DNA from 2 places in the Bradyrhizobium sp. S3.3.6 genome. Region 2 is predicted to be linked to the other one. Evidence: predicted binding sites of a transcription regulator. Region 2 holds the regulator's gene; the other holds the start of a gene.
What was found. Region 2 encodes LexA, which represses DNA repair genes until DNA is damaged. Its sites were predicted from a motif close to TGTTCNNNNTGTGTTCNG; they were not measured.
Positions count from the first base shown of each region.

Region 1: ABID59_RS12425 (PA0069 family radical SAM protein) is a predicted target of LexA. The motif match lies at 6,308-6,325, and genes of this name have one in related genera.

Region 1 is NZ_JBEPOT010000003.1:745,421-754,799, forward strand. It holds gene ABID59_RS12405 (electron transfer flavoprotein-ubiquinone oxidoreductase) at 2-1,663, opposite strand; gene ABID59_RS12410 (uracil-DNA glycosylase) at 1,800-2,606, shown strand; gene ABID59_RS12415 (glycosyltransferase family 39 protein) at 2,643-4,151, opposite strand; gene rnhB (ribonuclease HII) at 4,251-5,036, opposite strand; gene ABID59_RS12425 (PA0069 family radical SAM protein) at 5,123-6,286, opposite strand; gene ABID59_RS12430 (phosphoketolase family protein) at 6,497-8,884, shown strand; gene ABID59_RS12435 (acetate/propionate family kinase) at 8,889-9,379, shown strand, end outside.
Region 2 is NZ_JBEPOT010000002.1:764,646-774,024, reverse strand. It holds gene ABID59_RS08330 (ComEC/Rec2 family competence protein) at 1-814, shown strand, start outside; gene ABID59_RS08325 (hypothetical protein) at 825-1,256, opposite strand; gene ABID59_RS08320 (hypothetical protein) at 1,450-1,704, opposite strand; gene lexA (transcriptional repressor LexA) at 1,883-2,584, opposite strand; gene ABID59_RS08310 (molybdopterin molybdotransferase MoeA) at 2,761-3,972, opposite strand; gene ABID59_RS08305 (helix-turn-helix transcriptional regulator) at 4,077-5,204, opposite strand; gene ABID59_RS08300 (YadA-like family protein) at 5,427-6,848, shown strand; gene ABID59_RS08295 (hypothetical protein) at 6,892-7,455, shown strand; gene ABID59_RS08290 (hypothetical protein) at 7,484-8,266, shown strand; gene ABID59_RS08285 (hypothetical protein) at 8,371-8,706, opposite strand; gene ABID59_RS08280 (HAD family hydrolase) at 8,731-9,357, opposite strand; gene ABID59_RS08275 (alpha-hydroxy acid oxidase) at 9,366-9,379, opposite strand, start outside.

The DNA of each region.
Region 1 (9,379 bases), on a different contig from region 2:
GTTACATCGCCTCGTAGTTCGGACCGCCGCCTCCCTCCGGAGGAACCCAGGTGATGTTGCCGTTGGGGTCCTTCACGTCGCAGGTTTTGCAGTGGACGCAGTTCTGGGCGTTGATCTGGAAGCGCGGGCCCGAACCTTCCTCGATCCACTCATAGACGCCGGCCGGGCAATAGCGATTCGACGGACCGGCGAACACGTCGTGCTCGGAAGTCTTCTGCAGGTTCATGTCGGCCACCAGGAGGTGGACCGGCTGATCCTCCTCGTGATTGGTGTTGGACAGGAACACCGAGGACAGCTTGTCGAAGGAGATCTTGCCGTCCGGCTTCGGATAGTTCTTCGGCGCGTGTTGCTTGGCCGGATCGAGCGTCGCGCGATCGGGCTTGGCATGGGACTGCGTGCCGAACAGCGAGGTGCCGAACAGCGTGTTGAACCACATGTCGAAGCCGCCGAGCGCGACGCCAAGCACGGTGCCGAACTTCGACCACAGTGGCTTGACGTTGCGGACCAGGAACAGATCCTTTCCGACCGACGAGGACCGCCACGCGTTCTCGTAGTCGACGATCTCGTCGTTGGCGCGATCGGCCGCGAGCGCAGCTGCAACATGCTCAGCGGCAAGCATGCCGGTGCCCATCGCATTGTGCACGCCCTTGATGCGCGGCACGTTGACGAAGCCGGCCGCACAGCCGACCAGCGCGCCGCCGGGGAAAGTCAGCTTTGGCACCGACTGGTAGCCGCCTTCGGTGATGGCACGCGCACCATAGGCAAGGCGCTTGGCACCTTCGAAGGTGCCGCGGATCGACGGATGAGTCTTGAAGCGCTGGAACTCGTCGAACGGCGATAGATACGGATCGTCGTAGTTCAGATGCACGACGAAGCCGACCGCGACGAGATTATCGTCGTAGTGATAGAGGAACGACCCGCCGCCGGTCTTGAGGTCGAGTGGCCAGCCGAACGAATGCTGGATCATGCCCTTCTGGTGCTTGGCGGGATCGATCTGCCAGACTTCCTTGAGGCCGATGCCGAACTTCGCCGGCTCGCTGTTGGAATCGAGCGCGAATTTTGCGATCAGCTGCTTGGTCAGGCTGCCGCGCGCGCCTTCGGCGAACAGCGTGTACTTGCCGAGCAACTCCATGCCGCGGGTGAAGGAGTCTTTCGGCTTGCCGTCGCGGCCGATGCCCATGTCGCCAGTGGCGATGCCCCTCACCGCGCCCTGTTCGTCATAGAGCACTTCGGCGGCGGCAAAGCCCGGGTAGATCTCGACGCCGAGCGCCTCGGCCTTGCGCGCCAGCCAGCGGCAGACATTGCCGAGCGAGCCGATATAGCAGTGATGGTTGTCCATCAGCGGCGGCATCATGAAGTTCGGCAGCTTGATCGCGCCTCCGGCCGTCATCCAGTAGAAGCGGTCGTCCTTCACCTGGGTCTTCAGCGGGCAGTCGGAATCCTCGCGCCAGTCCGGCATCAGCTTGTCGAGCCCGGCCGGATCGATCACGGCGCCGGAGAGAATGTGCGCACCGACCTCGGAGCCCTTCTCCACCACCACGACGTTGAGATCGGCATTGATCTGCTTCAGCCGGATCGCCGCAGCCAGGCCCGAGGGGCCGGCGCCGACGATGACGACGTCGAATTCCATGGATTCCCGCGGGGGAAGTTCTTCGGTGCTCATCTGATCTCAGCCCTTGAGACGGTTCCTCGTCATTTGCGCTCCCTTGTTTCCGATTTTTCCGGGTAGGACAACCACGGAAATGCGTTCCGTTGGGATGCAAGGCGCCTTAAGATGAACTAATAGTCTGACTTTCCAAATGATCCCCGAGCCCGCACCCACCGTCCGAGAGCTTCTCGCCTTCTATCTGGAGGCCGGTGTCGATTGTGCGCTCGCCGAGGAACCGGTCGACCGCCTGGCGGAATTGGACGCCCCGCCTCCGGCCCTGCGCGCGGCACCGGTCGAAGCACCGCGGCCTGTCGCCGCGCCTGCGGTGATGCGCGGCGAGGCCGCACCGGCGCCCGACGTCGCTATCGCCTCGGCCCGCGAGGCCGCGCGCACTGCGCCAACACTCGAGGCGCTGCGAGAGCTCATGCAAAACTTCGAGGGCTGCGCGCTCAAGCACACTGCGACGCGGCTGGTGTTCGCCGACGGCAATCCGCAGGCGCGCATCATGTTCGTCGGCGAGGCGCCGGGCCGCGACGAGGATATCGAGGGACTTCCGTTTGTGGGACGCAGCGGCAAGCTGCTCGACCTCATGATCGGCGCGATCGGGCTCAACCGCACCACGGCCTACATCACCAACGTCATTCCCTGGCGGCCACCCGGCAACCGTACGCCGACGCCGCAGGAGACGCAGATCTGCCTGCCCTTCATCCAGCGTCATATCGAGCTGGTGAACCCAGATGTGCTGGTGACACTCGGCAATCCCTCGACGCAGACGCTGCTCTCGACCCGCGAGGGCATCATGCGGACGCGCGGCCGCTGGTTCGACTACGACACGGGTAGCCGCACCATCCGCGCGCTGCCGACCTTTCACCCGGCCTACCTCTTGCGCTCGCCGTCCTACAAGCGGCTTGCCTGGCAGGATCTGCGCGCGATCGCGAAGTTGCTGGCGGGCGCGTGAGGGACGGGACACTCCCTCTCCGTCATTGCGAGAGCCTTACGTCCCCTTCGGCCGCACGATGGCCCAGCCGATCCGCAGCAACTGCTGGCGGCCGGTCACCAGCCATTCGAAGGCGCGTGGCACTTCCGGCACGATGCCGGGAAAGCGCGCGAGGATTTCGGGCGGCGGAGTGCCGGCAGTATCTGAGGCGCGCCAGACCACGACGCCGCCGGTCTCGCTGAATTTTGCCTGTGACATCCAGGGCGTACGCACGGGCGCGCCTTCGATGAACAGATGCGGCCGGCCGGAGTGCATCGCAATCAAGCTCGCAAGCTCGGTTTCACCTGCGACCGCGCGCAGGCGATGGTTGGTGCGGCGGGCAAAGCTGTCGTCGAAGAAGTCCGAGATCGCGCGCGCCGGCATCGATGTCGCGATCTCACCGGTGCCGCTCCAGGGCAGGAACAGCACGGCCAGCACGACGCCGGCCGCGGGCGCCACGATGGCCGCTATCCACACCGTGCGCAGCATCCGGGCGCGGCGCATCGCAATGAGATCGCCGGCCACGACTACCATGGCGAGGCCCGACATGACCAGCACCACGCCGGCACCGCCGACGACGGCATCGAGCCCGAACAGGCCGGAGATCAGGACCGCACCGAGCGCGGGCGCCAGCGCGAAGAAATGGACGAAGTTGCGCGCGAGCGGCTCGACGGGTGGCCGGTAGATGATCGGCGCCTCCTCGGTCTTGCCGGCGAACAGGGGTGAGTTGAGGAAGGTCAGCACAGGGACCGCCGCTGCGCCGAGCACGAGCCCGCCGAGCAGCCAGGCGGCGTGGATCGCGCGGGCGCCGAGGTCGGCAATTTGCGGCAGGGCCGGCAGCACAAGGGTCTCGGCGCGCATCAGCCAGACCGCATAGGGCAGCGCCAGCACGGCGACGACGACGAGCGCGAACAGCGGATCGAGCGCGCGCAATGTCCGGCGGCCTGCGGCGGTCGAGAGCGCGAAGACGACGAGCAATGCGAGCAGGAAGATCGCGGCCGGCGTGGTCAGCAGGAGCAGGCCGGCCTCGATCGACCAGGCGAACCAGGCATTGCCGCGGCGCTGGCCGATGATCTGCCAGGAATGCAGCAGCAACAGCGCCCAGATCGGCCGCGCGAGAACCAGGGAACCGAAGTCGAGCGCGGACGAGGAGAAAGCCAGCACCGTCATGGTCAGGAGCACAGCGAGCACCGCCTGCTGCGTGCCGACCACGGCGCGCGCCAGATGATAGAGCGTGATGAAGGTCGCGATCTCGCAGAGCTCGGCCAGGACGTAAACGCCGAACATATGTCCGCCGACGGCGCGATAGGCGATATCGGCGAGCCAGACCGACAGCGGCGGGCCGAGATCAGTGCCGACCTGGTACTCGCGGCCGAAGGCCAGCAGGGTCGCGAGGCTGCCGGGCGGAGTGCGATAGAACAAGAGCGCCACCAGCAGCCACATCGCGGCCTGCAACAGCACGGCGATCCAGACGATCAGCCGCGGCCGGGCGCGAATGAGCTCGATGACCAGGGAGGTAAACCGCATGCAACGCCCGCAAGATGCAGCCAACCCGTCCAGCCGGCCCTATTCGCTCACGCCTGTTTTGATAAAGGGCGCTGCGCGTCGTGGCAACGACAGTCTACGCTAGAGGCCTGCCGAAGCATCGATTTCAACTGTGGTCTCAACCTGCACCTCGACCTCGGTGACCGCAAACAGATCCCGCACCGGCTCGACGGTCCAGGGCATGTGCTTGGCGCGGGCGGCGGCGACCGGGGCGAAGAAGCTGCGGTGGTGCGCGGTGGGGCCGAGACGGTCGAGCGCGTCGAGATGCTCGGGGACGGCGTAGCCCTTGTGCTGCTCGAAACCGTAGCCCGGGCAGTCCTGCGCCAGCGCGCACATCAGCCGGTCGCGCGTCACCTTGGCGACGATCGAGGCGGCCGCAATCGACAGCACGATGCCGTCGCCGCCGATCACCGCCTCGCAGTCGCATGCGGTATCGAGCCGGTCGCGGCCGTCGACGAAGACGTGCTTCGGCGTCTCCGGCAGCGCAATCACCGCGCGCTTCAACGCCCAGAGCGAGGCGCGCAGGATGTTGTCGCGGTCGATGCGGAAGCGCGAGGCGACCGCGACCGAGACCTGGGCGGTGGCACAGATCTTGTCGAAAAGCTTCTCGCGCTCCTCCGCCGTCAGCCGCTTGGAATCGTCGATGCCGCGCGGAATGCGGTCGGGGTCGAGAATCACCGCAGCCGCCACCACGGGGCCGGCGAGCGGCCCGCGACCGGCCTCGTCGCAGCCAGCCACCGGCCAGATGCCGCGCTTGATCAGCGCGCGCTCACGACGGAAGCTCGCTTTCGCTGGCGCGGCATTCCTGGCAGCGTCGTTCTTTGACGCCTCTTTGGCTGGTGTCTTGGTGGACTTGTCCCGAATCATGGCCGGGATCGTGCGCAAGCGATCCGGCCTGCGCAACAGGGAACCCCAACAATTCCCGTTATTCAGACAGGTTGTTGCTCCGCGCCTCAGAACAGGCTGAGCTGCTCGCCGTTCTGCTTTGGCCGGGCAAAATGATCCGTGGTCAGTTTCGCGCGGCGCTTGTTCAGCCCGAGCCGGTCGCAGGCGATCTCGAAGCGACGGCCGATGGTCCAGGCCATCGGGCCGGTGCCCTTCATCCGCTCGCCCCATTTGGCGTCGTAGTCGCGGCCGCCGCGCATGTCGCGGATCAGCGTGAAGACGTGGCGATAGCGGTCCGGATAGTTCGCCATCAGCCATTCGCGGAAGAGATCGCGGACCTCGAGCGGCAGCCGCAGCAGCACGTAGGAGGCTTCCTTGACGCCGGCGTGCGCCGCGGCATCGAGAATGCGCTCGATCTCGGAATCGTTCAGCGCGGGGATCACGGGCGCGACCATCACCGTGGTCGGAATGCCGGCGTCCGAGAGCTGCTTCAGCGCCTCAAGCCGCTTCGGCGGCGTCGAGGCGCGCGGCTCCATGGTGCGCGCGAGTTTTGGGTCCAGTGACGTCACCGATATCGCGACCTTGGCGAGGTTGCGCTTGGCCATGCGGGCGAGAATGTCGATGTCGCGTGTGACCAGCGCCGACTTGGTGACGATGCCGACGGGATGGCCGGCGCGCTCCAGCACCTCGAGAATGCCGCGCATGATTTTGCGCTCGCGCTCGATCGGCTGATAGGGATCGGTGTTGGTGCCGATCGCGATCATCCGCGGCTCGTAGCCGGCGGCCGCGAGCTCCTTCTCGAGCAGCGCCGGCGCCTCGGGCTTCACGAACAGCTTTGACTCGAAGTCGAGGCCCGGCGACAGGCCGAGATAGGCATGCGTCGGCCGCGCGAAGCAATAGACGCAGCCATGCTCGCAGCCGCGGTAGGGATTGATCGACCGATCGAAGCCGATGTCGGGGGAATCGTTGCGGGTAATCACCTTGCGCGAGGTGTCGACACCGACGGTGGTCTTGAACGGCGGCAGCTCTTCCAGGCTCTGCCAGCCGTCGTCGAAGGCGACGCGTGCCTCGGCCTCGTAGCGGCCGCTGGCGTTGGAGTGTGCGCCCCGCCCTCGCCTCCGCACGCGGTCGATGGCGACGCCAAGCTCGGGGAAATCAGAAGGCGCACCCGCCGGCTCGGAGGGCGCCGTGACCGGCGGGTGCTTGAGAGCAGAAGAAGAAGCTGGACTCATGAAGCCAAGATAGCACGCCACAGGAACAAATCAAGAACACAAATGAAAAACGCGAAAACAACCCCATGCACAGTAGAGCTGCCCAAACCTCGCGCGCTGACTATTGGCCTCACGCAACAACGCGTGACCTCGATCCCGCTTGATGCGGCTGAAGGATCGATCTTGCCGGAACTCGGTTGGTGACGGTCCCGGGTGAAAGTCGGCAGGAACATGACAAATCAACGACAATCGGCCGCGGCGAGCAGCGACCTCGATCTCCTCGATCGCTACTGGCGCGCCGCGAACTACCTCTCGGTCGGGCAGATTTATCTGCTCGACAATCCGCTGCTTCGCGAGCCGTTGCGGCCCGAGCACATCAAGCCGCGCCTGCTCGGCCATTGGGGCACGACGCCGGGGCTGAACTTCATCTACGCCCACCTCAACCGCGTCATCCGCGCGCAGGACCTCGACATGATCTATGTCTGCGGTCCCGGTCATGGCGGCCCGGGCATGGTCGCCAACACCTATCTGGAAGGCAGCTACAGCGAGATCTATCCAGACATCCCGCGCGATGCGGACGGATTGCGAAAACTTTTCAGGCAGTTCTCCTTCCCCGGCGGCATTCCGAGCCACGCCGCGCCGGAAACGCCGGGCTCGATCCACGAAGGTGGCGAGCTCGGCTATGCGCTGGTGCACGCCTATGGCGCGGCATTCGACAACCCCGACCTCATCGTCGCCTGCGTCGTCGGCGACGGCGAAGCCGAGACCGGCCCGCTTGCCGCGTCCTGGCACTCCAACAAGTTCCTGAATCCCGCCCATGACGGCGCGGTGCTGCCGATCCTGCATCTCAACGGCTACAAGATCGCGAACCCGACCGTGCTCGGCCGGATGCCCGACAGCGAGATCCGCGATCTCTTCCGCGGATTCGGCCACGAGCCGCTGTTCGTCGAGGGCGATGATCCCAAGCTGATGCACCGGGCCATGGCGGATGCGCTCGACGTCGCGCTCGCCAGCATCCGTTCTATCCAGCAGCACGCGCGCAACGGGCGCACAAGCGTCGAACGGCCGCGCTGGCCGACGATCGTGCTGCGCAGCCCGAAGGGCTGGACAGGCCCGAAGGAGGTCGACGGCAAGAAGGTCGAAGGATTTTGGCGTGCGCATCAGGTGCCCGTTGCTAGCTGTCGCGAGAACCCTGCGCATTTGAAGATTCTCGATGACTGGATGCGCAGCTACCAGCCGGAAAAGCTGTTCGACGCCAGCGGCGCGCTCATTCCCGAGCTTCAGTCGCTGGCGCCCGAAGGTAACAGGCGCATGGGCGCCAATCCGCACGCCAATGGCGGGCTGCTGAAGAAGGAGCTGAAGCTGCCGGACTTCCGCAGTTTTGGCGTCGACGTGCCGCAGCCCGGCGGCGTCACGGGAGAAGCGACGCGTGAGCTTGGCAAGTTTTTGCGCGACGTCATCCGCCTCAACGCGCAAGAGCGCAACTTCCGCCTCATGGGTCCGGACGAGACCGCATCAAACCGTCTCGATGCCGTGTTCGACGCCACCGAACGGGTCTGGATGGAGCCGGTCGAATCCTACGACGTGCATCTCGCGCAGGACGGCCGCGTGATGGAGGTGCTGAGCGAGCATCTCTGCCAAGGCTGGCTCGAGGGCTACCTGCTCACCGGACGCCACGGCTTCTTCTCCTGCTATGAGGCCTTCATCCATATCGTGGATTCCATGTTCAACCAGCACGCCAAATGGCTGAAGGTGACGCGGCATCTGCCGTGGCGGCGTCCGATCGCCTCGCTCAATTATCTTCTGACCTCGCATGTCTGGCGGCAGGACCATAACGGCTTCAGCCATCAGGATCCCGGCTTCGTCGACCTCGTCGCCAACAAGAAGGCCGACATCGTCCGCATCTATTTCCCGCCGGACGCCAACACCCTGCTGTGGATCGCCGACCACTGCCTGCGCACTTACAATCGCATCAACGTGATTGTCGCCGGCAAGCAGCCGGCGCCGCAATGGCTCTCGATGCAGGATGCCGCTAACCATTGCGACGCCGGCATTGGCATCTGGACGTGGGCCGGCAACGAGTACGCGGTTGGCGAGCCCGATGTGGTGATGGCCTGCGCCGGTGACGTGCCGACCTTGGAGACGCTCGCGGCCGTCGACCTCCTGCGCAAGGCGCTGCCGGACATCAAGATCCGTGTCGTCAACGTCGTCGACCTGATGACGCTGCAACCGAAAGAGCAGCATCCGCATGGGCTGTCCGATCGCGACTTCGACAGCCTGTTCACGCACGACAAGCCTGTCATCTTCGCCTATCACGGCTATCCTTATCTGATCCACCGGCTGACCTATAACCGCACCAACCATGACGGCCTACATGTGCGCGGTTTTGCCGAGGAAGGCACCACGACGACGCCGTTCGACATGGTCGTGCTCAACGGGCTCGACCGCTACCACCTCGCGATCGAGGCGATCGAGCGTGTGCCGGGACTTGCGACCAAGGCTGCGCAGGTGAAGCAACAGTTCCGCGACAAGTTGATCGAGCATTCGCGTTACGTGCGCGAGCACGGCGAGGACATGCCGGAGATCCGCGATTGGGTCTGGCCGGGCAAGTCGGGCTGACATCATGGCGGCCTCCAACGCGGTCCTCGTCCTCAACGCAGGCTCGTCGAGCATCAAGTTCGGCCTGTTCGAGATCTCGGGCAGCGAACCCGCCATGCTCTGCAAGGGCCTGCTCGACGAGCACGAGGCCAAGCCCAGGCTGGTGGCAAAGAGCCCATCGGGCGAGACGCTGTTCGAGACGCAGAGGGAGACCTCGGACGCGGATGGTGGCCATCTGTTCGCCGATGTGCTCGGCTTCATCGAGGACCGTTTTGGCCAAGGCCGCCTGCGCGCCGTGGGTCACCGGATCGTCCATGGCGGTCCGGATTATTCCGGCCCGATCTCGCTGACGGACGACGTCTATGCGAAGCTGGAAGCACTCACACCGTTAGCGCCGCTGCATCAGCCCCGTTGCCTGGCGCCGGTCCGCGCCGTCAGGGCGTTCCGTCCTGCACTGACGCAGATCGCCTGCTTCGACACCGCCTTCCATCACGGCCTGACGCCGCCAGCGAGCCG
Region 2 (9,379 bases):
GGTGATGCCGGCCGGGCTGTTGGGATTGCTCGCGGCACCGTTCGGGCTCGACGGGGTGTTCTGGTGGTTGATGGGGATCGGTATCGACTGGATGGTGGCGGTCTCGCGATGGGTCGCGGCGCTGCCCGGCGCGATCGGCCACGTCAGTGCCTTCGGCACTGCGCCGCTGATCGCGGCGAGCCTCGGCCTCGTCCTGATGGGACTGCTACGCACGCCGCTGCGCTGGTCGGGCGCGTTCGTGCTCGTGGCGGCAATCGTCTGGGGTCTGTCGGTCCGGCAACCCGATATCCTTATCGCCGGTGACGGCCAGAGCGTTGCCGTGCGGGGCAGGGACGGGCAGCTGCACCTGATCAGGACGAGCAAGGACAGCTTTCTGCTCAAGGAGTGGCTCGCGGCCGATGCCGACTCTCGCGATCCCGGCAGCGTCGCGCTTGCCGATGGTGTGTCGTGCGACGAGTCAGGCTGCGTGACGCCGCTTGCCGACGGACGCATCGTTGCGCTGGCGTTGCGCATTGACGCGCTGGGAGACGATTGCAGCCGCGCGGCACTGGTGGTGACGGCAAGGCCCGCGCCGCCGGATTGTGGTGCGATGGTGGTCGATCGGCCACGTCTCGTGCGTCAGGGCGCGCTGGCGCTGACGCCGCGTGGCGACGGCTTTGCGATTCAGGCGGTAAAGGCGAGGGGCGCAAACCGCCCCTGGTCGCCGGCGGCGGCCGGCGATGGAGATTTCGAACAGACCCTCATGCCGCGGTCGGCAGCTCCGCGCTCCAAAGACGCAACGCCGTCTGACACCGACCTGCAGGCCGATGACTGAGATCGACGGCTTAGCCGATCGGCAGGCGCGGGGACGTGGAGCGGCTGTCGGCGACCTGCGGCTTGTGCTCGCGCTCGCCGAGCGGCTGGGTCACGGGCAGTTGCAGCACGGTTGCGCGCTGGCCTTCGACCAGCTGCGTCACCAGCACGTATTTGCCGTCGGGGAATTCGATCGCGTCGTGATGGCGGTCGGGAATGTGCGGATCGACCTTGCCGAACTTGCCGACGCGCGAGTTGATGGTGCGCGTCCAGATCCAGCGATTGTCGTAGCGGACGTTGTCGGCGAAGGCGAGCTCCGTTCCCGGCAGCAGGCAAACCGCGACGGACATGTCGGCTTCGGAGGCGAAGCCGCGCGTCGAGGTGCCGCGGAACGTTGTCGTGACGATCGTCTCGCCAACTTCTGCGGGACGCGTCGCGACGGCATGCAGGCTATAGTCACACATCGGGTGCTCCTCAATCAGGATAGAGCACCCGCGCCTCTGTCTCGGAGGCGCAGGCCCCTATCAGAGTGGAAGCTCATCTTATGCTTGTTTGTGGGCAAATCTGCGGCTCGCATCAGCAGAGCGCGATCACATTATCTTTTTCAAATGCACGAGGAACAAAGCCTGCTCCCGCGCATTCGGTGAGCGCGTTGCTTCAGCGGCCGGCTGGCGCTGACCAGCCCGAATATTGCCAAGCCGGCTGCGCGACGGCGTTACGGGCATTGCGGAATTGCTCGGTCGTTGCGCGCGGTGCTTTGCGAGCGTGGTGCTGCGGCTGCGCAGCCAAGGCTTGCGACCCCAAGGCTTGCGACCCCAAGGCTTGCGAGCCCAAGGCTTGCGACACTAAGGCCTGCGACGCTGATACTGCGATCAGCGTCATCGTGACGGTGCTCAAAATGATCTTGCGCATGTTGGTCTCCTCGGTCTGGCAAAGGCCCTGCGAAGCAATGCGTGCTTCGTTGCGGCGTGCCGAGGATGTAGCGCTGGAGAAGGGGCCGGATAATCTGTGCAAAACCAGAAAGACTACCCAGCCGGAGCGGACAATCGTCCGCTCCAATCGTTGATTGCGCTCGCCGATAGCGACGCGATCAGTACTTCCGGTACAGCCCGATCAGCTTGCCCTGGATCTTGACCCGGTTGGGCGGCAGGATGCGAACCTCATAGGCCGCGTTGGCCGGCTCGAGCGCGATCGAGGCGCCGCGACGGCGGAAACGCTTGAGTGTCGCTTCCTCGTCGTCGATCAGGGCGACCACGATGTCGCCGGTATCGGCGCTCTCGTTGCGCTGGATCAGCGCCATGTCGCCATCGAGAATGCCGGCCTCCACCATGGAGTCGCCGCGCACTTCGAGCGCGTAATGCTCGCCCGAGCCGAGCATGTCGGGCGGGACGCTGATGGTGTGGCTGCGGGTTTGCAAAGCCTCGATCGGCGTGCCGGCCGCGATCCGGCCCATCACGGGCACTGCGACTGGACGCTCACCCTCGTCGGCCGGCAGGCTCGACGCCGGGCGCACCTTGCCGAGATTGCCCTCGATGACGCTCGGCGTGAAGCCGCGGCGGCTGCCAGCGGCGGCCTGGAGCTCAGGCAGCTTGATCACCTCGATGGCGCGGGCGCGGTTGGGCAGGCGGCGGATGAAGCCGCGCTCCTCGAGCGCAGTGATCAGGCGATGGATGCCTGATTTTGAGCGCAGATCGAGCGCGTCCTTCATCTCGTCGAAGGAGGGCGGCACGCCGCTTTCCTTCAGACGTTCACTGATGAACCGCAGGAGCTCGTACTGTTTGCGCGTTAACATCTCGACCAAAATCCCCCGGTTGATGTCGTTCGATTCCGAGACGCTGAAGTCAGCAATAAGCCGCTACATGCTCGAAACAAATCATGAACGGACACTATATGTTCGATACTTGTTCCGCAACTGCTTAATTTACCGTGAACGCGACAAAGTTCGCGGAACGCATGCGAACAATGCGCTCAGACGGGCAGTCGCAGCACCTCGCAGGGCGCTCCCGCTTCGGCCCTCGGTGCGAACGGTGCGCGCACGAGAAGTGCCTGTGCCGCAGCGAGATTCGCAAGCAGCGAGGAGTCCTGGTGATTGACGGGAAGGGCGATCAGCGTGCCGTCATCACGCACATCCAGGCGGGCGCGCAGATAGTCCTCGCGCTGGTCATTGGCGCCGACGTCGCGGCCGAGCACGGCGCGTTCGCGGCGGTGATGAACCATCGAACGGCCCGACAACGCACGAATCAGCGGCACCATGAACAGGAAGCCGCAAACGTAGGATGACACGGGATTGCCGGGCAGGCCGATTACGCGCATCGCCCCGAGCTGCCCGTTCATCATCGGCTTGCCCGGCCGCATCGCGATCTTCCAGAACGCCATCGAGGTGCCCTCGTCGCGGAGCGCCTGCTGCACCAGATCGTGGTCGCCGACCGAGGCGCCGCCCGTCGTGATCAGGATGTCGGCGCCGGAATCGCGGGCGCGGCGGATGCCGGCGGTGGTGGCGGCAAGCGTGTCGGCGGCAATCCCGAGGTCGATGGTGTCGGCCCCCTCGCTGCGGGCGAGCGCATGCAGGGCATAGCCGTTGGAATAGACAATCTGGCCATGACCGGGCGTCGTACCCGGCATCACCAGCTCGTCGCCGGTTGCGAGAATCGCGACCTTCGGACGGCGGCGGACCGCCAACTGCGGGTGATTCATGCCGGCGGCAAGCGCGAGGTCGCGCTCGGTCAGCCGGGCGCCCTTGCGCAGGAGCACGTCACCCTCGCGGAAGTCGATGCCGGCCGGGCGGATGTGCCGCCCGGCGACGGCGGCTTCCTTGATCGCGATGCGCTTGCCGTCGGCGACGGTGTCCTCCTGGATCACGACCGCATCGGCGCCGTCGGGAACGACGCCACCGGTGAAGATCCGGACGGCTTCGCCGGCACCGACAGTTCCTGCAAACGGCCGGCCGGCAGCGACCTCGCCGATGATATTGAGCTGCGCATCGACCCTGGCTGCATCGGCCGCGCGGACGGCATAGCCGTCCATCGCCGACATCGCCTGCGGTGGCTGCGTGCGCCGTGCGGCGAGATCGCGCGCCAGCACCCGGTGCCAAGCCTCATCGAGCGCAACCATCTCTTCAGCCAGCGGCTCCGCACCGGCGAGCACCGCGGCAAGCGCATCGGAAACCGGCATGAGGGCCACGGCTGAAAGCTCCTGCTTGGGCAACGCGACAATCAGGTCGCGGCCAGCGTTCTAGCCGACTGTGGCCGTTGAGGCAAAACGGATGCGCATACGCGCGGACGCAGCTATTTCTGGAGCAACAGCCGCACCAGCTCGGCCTGTCGCCCCACGCCGGTCTTGTCGAAGATCTTCGACAGATGGCTGCGCGCGGTTCCGTCCGCGATGCCGAGCCGTTCGGCCGTGGCTTTGCGGCCGCCGCCCTTGACGATCTCGAGCGCGAAGGCCGCTTCGGCACGGGTCAGGCCGTAACGCGCGCGTAGGGCGTCGAGTCTTGATCTCGCGTCCGGCTCGGGGTCGGTGATCAGCACCATCGCACTCGATCGCCAGCCGGAGGCGAGCGACACCGAGCTCTCCGCCCAATCGCTGCCGACCGGCGTTACCTGCACGTGCAGCGGCATGCGGCCGGGAAGCCGCCGCAGGCTCATCTCGCCTCCGATGCGATCGGGATTATCGATGCTGCACGAACCGACCAGCGTTTGCAGACAACGGCCATCGTCGCTGGTGATGGCGCTCAGCGCGCCCGCGTCGATCACGATGCCGTCGGCGGCGTCGAGCCATTCGCGCGCGCGACGATTGACGAAGATCGGGCGGGCCTGGGCGTCCGCGAGAATGAAACCCTGATCGAGGCCGTCGAGGCCCGCCAGCGCCGCGCGGCCGGCGATGTCGAGCTGGTGGGTACGCCGCTGGATCGCAACGGCGCGTACGAGATGCTGCGCCAACGTTGCAAACAGCCGCCGCGCCTTGTCGTCATACGGAGACAAATTGGACGGCCGATGGCTGGTCAGGATGCCTGTGGCGTTGTGATCGACCAGCAGATTCGTCGTCAACGGTTCGGTGTCGAAACCGCCCGGCTGCCACCATTCGTTGTAGAAATCGCTGCGGGTGAACTCATCGCGTGTGATGAAGTCGCCGATGGTGAAGACCTCGCCGGGCGTCCGGCCGATGCCAAGCGGCAACAGGGGATTGCGCGGGGCCCAGCCGAGTAGCTCTTGCACGCGGTCGGGGTCGATGCGTGGCGACAGCAGGCTGGAGAGGCCGCTTGCGGGATCAAAGACGCCGAACAGGGTACGGCCGCCGATGGCGTCGTCGATGCGCGTCAGCACATTTTCCCAGCGGCTTCCGTCGAGCGCAACCTCGTAGATGGCGCCGATGAGGTCCAATACGGATTCGTTGGAAATATCGTCCGTACCCAAGACAAATGCCTCAAAATGCAATGAGGCATCTCAGCGCAGCGTCACGGAACGAGCAAGAGCAGAAAAGCGGCAGTCGTGCCGATGTTGCCGCAAAGCCGCACCCCATTGGCATTCCCGACGCAATCATCGACGCATCCGACAAACGTCAGATGCCTCCATGTCCGGGCTTTGCAACATTTCCGAAAGGACATCATTCCTGCGATTCAGGGGACGGGGGCGAAAGTGTCGATTTCGGCAATCCATCGAGGTCGCAAGACCATCATTCCGGTCATCCAGAGCCTGTCTCGCAAGGCCGGCTTGCTCGCAAGCAGCATGCTCACCAGCGTGGGCGTGCTTGGCGCCGGAGTGGCGCTTTATCCCTCGGCAGCTCTTTCTGCCGACTACGCCGCCGGCGGCGGCGTGATCAACGCGCCCAGCGGCAACGCGACAGCGGTTGGCAGCGGCGCGACCACGACCGGCAACTTTGCGACAGCCTATGGTGCGGGCAGCATTGCGAACGGCACGTTCGCGACCGCGACTGGACCGGGCAGCACCGCAAACGGAACCAACGCGACCGCGACTGGAGCGTCCAGCCTCGCGGACGGCACCTATGCGACGGCGACGGGACAAAACAGCGTCGCGAACGGGACCTCGGCGACGGCGACGGGTACCTTCAGCGCCGCCGTTGGAACCCTCGCGACCGCGACCGGAGAGCAAAGCCGCGCAGACGGAACCAACGCGACCGCGACTGGACAGTTCAGCCTCGCCAACGGCACCTATGCAACGGCGACGGGACAAGCCAGCAACGCAAACGGGACCAACGCGACGGCGACGGGACAAGGCAGCGTCGCGAACGGCGTGGACGCGACCGCGACCGGTAGTCTAAGCAAGGCGAATGGCTTTGACGCAACGGCAACAGGGATTCAAAGTGCTGCGAATGGCACCTTCGCGACCGCGACGGGCGCCCAGAGCGTCGCCCACGGCGACAGCGCGACCGCGACCGGCCAAGGCAGTTTCGCAAATGGCGATTTCGCAACCGCGACTGGTCAAGGCAGCATCGCCAATGGCTTGACAGCCAGTGCGTTCGGCCAGGGTAGCAACGCGACCGGCGACGCCACCACCGCGATTGGCCAAGCCAGCACCGCCAGCGCCACCGGCGCGACTGCGATCGGTGCGGGCGCCACGGCTACCTTCGCCAATTCGACTGCGATCGGCGCGGGCGCGACGACATCAGCGCCCAATCAGGTCTCGATCGGCACCAGCACGAACACCTATCGCATGTCCGGCCTCACCTCGGCCGCGAGCCTTGCCGCACAATCCGGCCCGACGCAGGTGGTTACAACGGATGCCGCCGGGCATCTGGCCGCCGCAAGCTTCAGCGGAGCCGATATTTCCACGCTGCAGTCCAACGTCTCCACGTTGCAGACGCAAATGCGGCAGGCGTTCGAGGGCACCGCGATCGCCATTGCCATGGGCGGCTCGGCACTGCCATCGGACAAGCGGTTTGCGGTCTCCACCAATTGGGGCACGTTCCGCGGGCAGAACGCCATGAGCCTGGGCGCCCAGATGCGCCTCAACCAGTATGTCGTACTCAACGGCGGCGTCGCGGCCGGGTTCGCGCAAGGCGGCGTCGGTGGACGCGCCGGAGTGACGGTTGCGTGGTGACGGCGGCGTGCTGAGCGGAAAGCAACAGGGGTGGCGGGGTTTGATGCTTGCGGCTGCGCTGATGGTGGCGGCTGCCGCCGGTCATGCGGAAACGCCTCCGCCGGCGCCAAAGCCCGCGCAGATCGACCGCAACGGCGTGCTGATGCTGGTCCGCTCCTCGCTGCTTGCGCTCGACCACGCCAACAAGACCGGCAACTACACCGTGCTGCGCGATATCGGCGCGCCCGGTTTCCAAGTCAACTCGGCGGCGCGGTTGGGGGAGATTTTCGCCAAACTGCGCAACGACAATCTCGATCTCTCGGGTGTCGCCGTTATCGATCCGCAGCTCAACCTGCTGCCGCAGATCGAGGCCAACGGATTGATGCATTTGGCCGGCTTCTTTCCGTCGGTCCCGAACCAGGTCAATTTCGACCTGGCCTTCGCGCCGGTGAACGGACAGTGGCGGTTGTTCGGGATCTCGGTCTCAATTGGACAGAGCGGGCCGGCAGCGCCGAGCCCGCCCGAGCCGCGTGTTGAGCAAAAGCAGACCCCGACAAGTGCCAGCAAGCAGCCTGCGGCGGTCGCAAAGTCCGCACCGGCGACCAAGCCGGAGAACGCCCTCAAATAGACGCAGCAACTGAGCCTGACGAGCGAGAATGTTACCCGACGAAGCGCTGAAATCGATGAAAGTGATGTTTGCGACGCCTTGCTACATCTCGGCCGTCAGCATGCACTACGTCACCAGCATTTTCGAGCTGACCCATCACTGCAACCGGTTCGGGCTGCAATGCATCCTGCACATGCATTCGGAAAGCCTGATCACCCGCTCGCGCAACAAGATGGTGATCAAGTTCCTCTCCGACGAGACGCTCACCCATCTGTTCTGGATCGATTCTGATCTCGCCTTCACGCCGCAATCGGTCTGCCGCCTGCTCCTGATCGATCGCGACGTGACCGCCGGCATCTATCCGATGAAGAACTTCAACTGGCCGGAGGGAGGACTGCCGGCGGGAACGACCCGGCAGCAATTCGAGGATCGCTATACCGAATACCCCTTCAACCCAATCGGCCATGGCGTCGAGCGCATCAGCACCTATGCAGATGCCGATGGTTTTGCTGAGGTGGCGGAGGCGCCGACCGGTTTCATGTGCGTCAAGCGTGACGTGTTCAAGCAGATGATGGAGAAATATCCGGAGCTGAACTACGTCCCGGACGGCCCGCCGAATAATCCGCTGGCGCATCTGCATTGGCTGTTCTTCGACTGCATGGTCGATCCGGAGTCCGGCCGCTATCTCTCAGAGGACTATGCGTTCTGCCGCCGCTGGCGCGACATCGGCGGCAAGATATGGGTCGACCTGCAGTGCAAGTTGCTCCATCTCGGTCAGCACAATTTCCGCGGCGACCTCGAGGCGAGCCTGAGGCTTCAGGGCCGCTGGTGAGCCGGGGTACGCCCGAAGGGGCCGACGCGGCTCACCAGACGCAGGGACTGCTGAATTCGGGATGAGAAAAACGAATTGAAAGCAGCATGGCCAGGAGACGGCGGTCAGGCTGTCCCCGTTCCATGATCAGGATCGACATCCGGTGCCCTCAGGCTGTGATCCCCGCCGGGCATGGGATCGGCCCGAGATTTCAGATCCGCCGCTTTGCTCATCAGCTTGGCGGAAAGCTCGGAATCCGAGGTGGTCTTGGCGAACTTGACCAGCAGAGAGGCCTGCTTGGTGAGGTAGGTTTTGCCCAACACGATGATACGTCCGATGTAGAGGTTCCCAACGGACTCATTGAGTCCTGAACCGGGCATTCGTTCCGGGAACTCGGTATAAAAATGCACAAAGTGAGCTGGTTCCGCATTTTCAAGCGAAATAGTTCCTGAAACATCCAACGTGGACGATCCGCGACTTTGCCGTCACATACCCAGCGCTCTCAGCGCGTTCCCGACATCTCCGGGAGAGGTGACATGCACCGCCGTCAGCCCGCGGGCGCGGGCGCCTTCGACGTTTTCGGCGAGGTCATCGAAGAACACGATTCGCTCCGCCGGCACGCCGATCGCAGCCACCACGTGGTCAAACGCCTCCGCGTCCGGTTTGCGCAGGCCGATGCTGGAGGACAGATACAACTCGCGGAAATGGCCGAGCAGATCGGCATACTCTTTCGAAAAATGGTCTACATGCGGGCGGTTGGTGTTGGAGAAGGCATAGAGCGGCATCTGCTTCGCCGCGCGCGGCAGCAATTCGGCAACGTCGGGCATTTCGCCGGCGAAGATCGCGTTCCAGCCCTCCAGGAACTGCGCATCCGAAATGTCGATGCCGAGCGATGAGCGCAGCGACTGGAAATAGTCCTCGTCGCTGATCTTACCGAGCTCGTGCAGCCGGTAGGCCTCGCTGTCGCGCACATAACGCGCGAGGACGGCCTCAGGCTTGCACCCGGCATGTCCTGCCCAGCAGGCGATCGCCTTGGAGAAATCGATGTCGAGCACGACGCGCCCGAGATCGAACAGAAGCGCATCCGCGCTGCCGGGAGAGAGCGATGTCATTCTATCCTTCAGTATCGGTAGG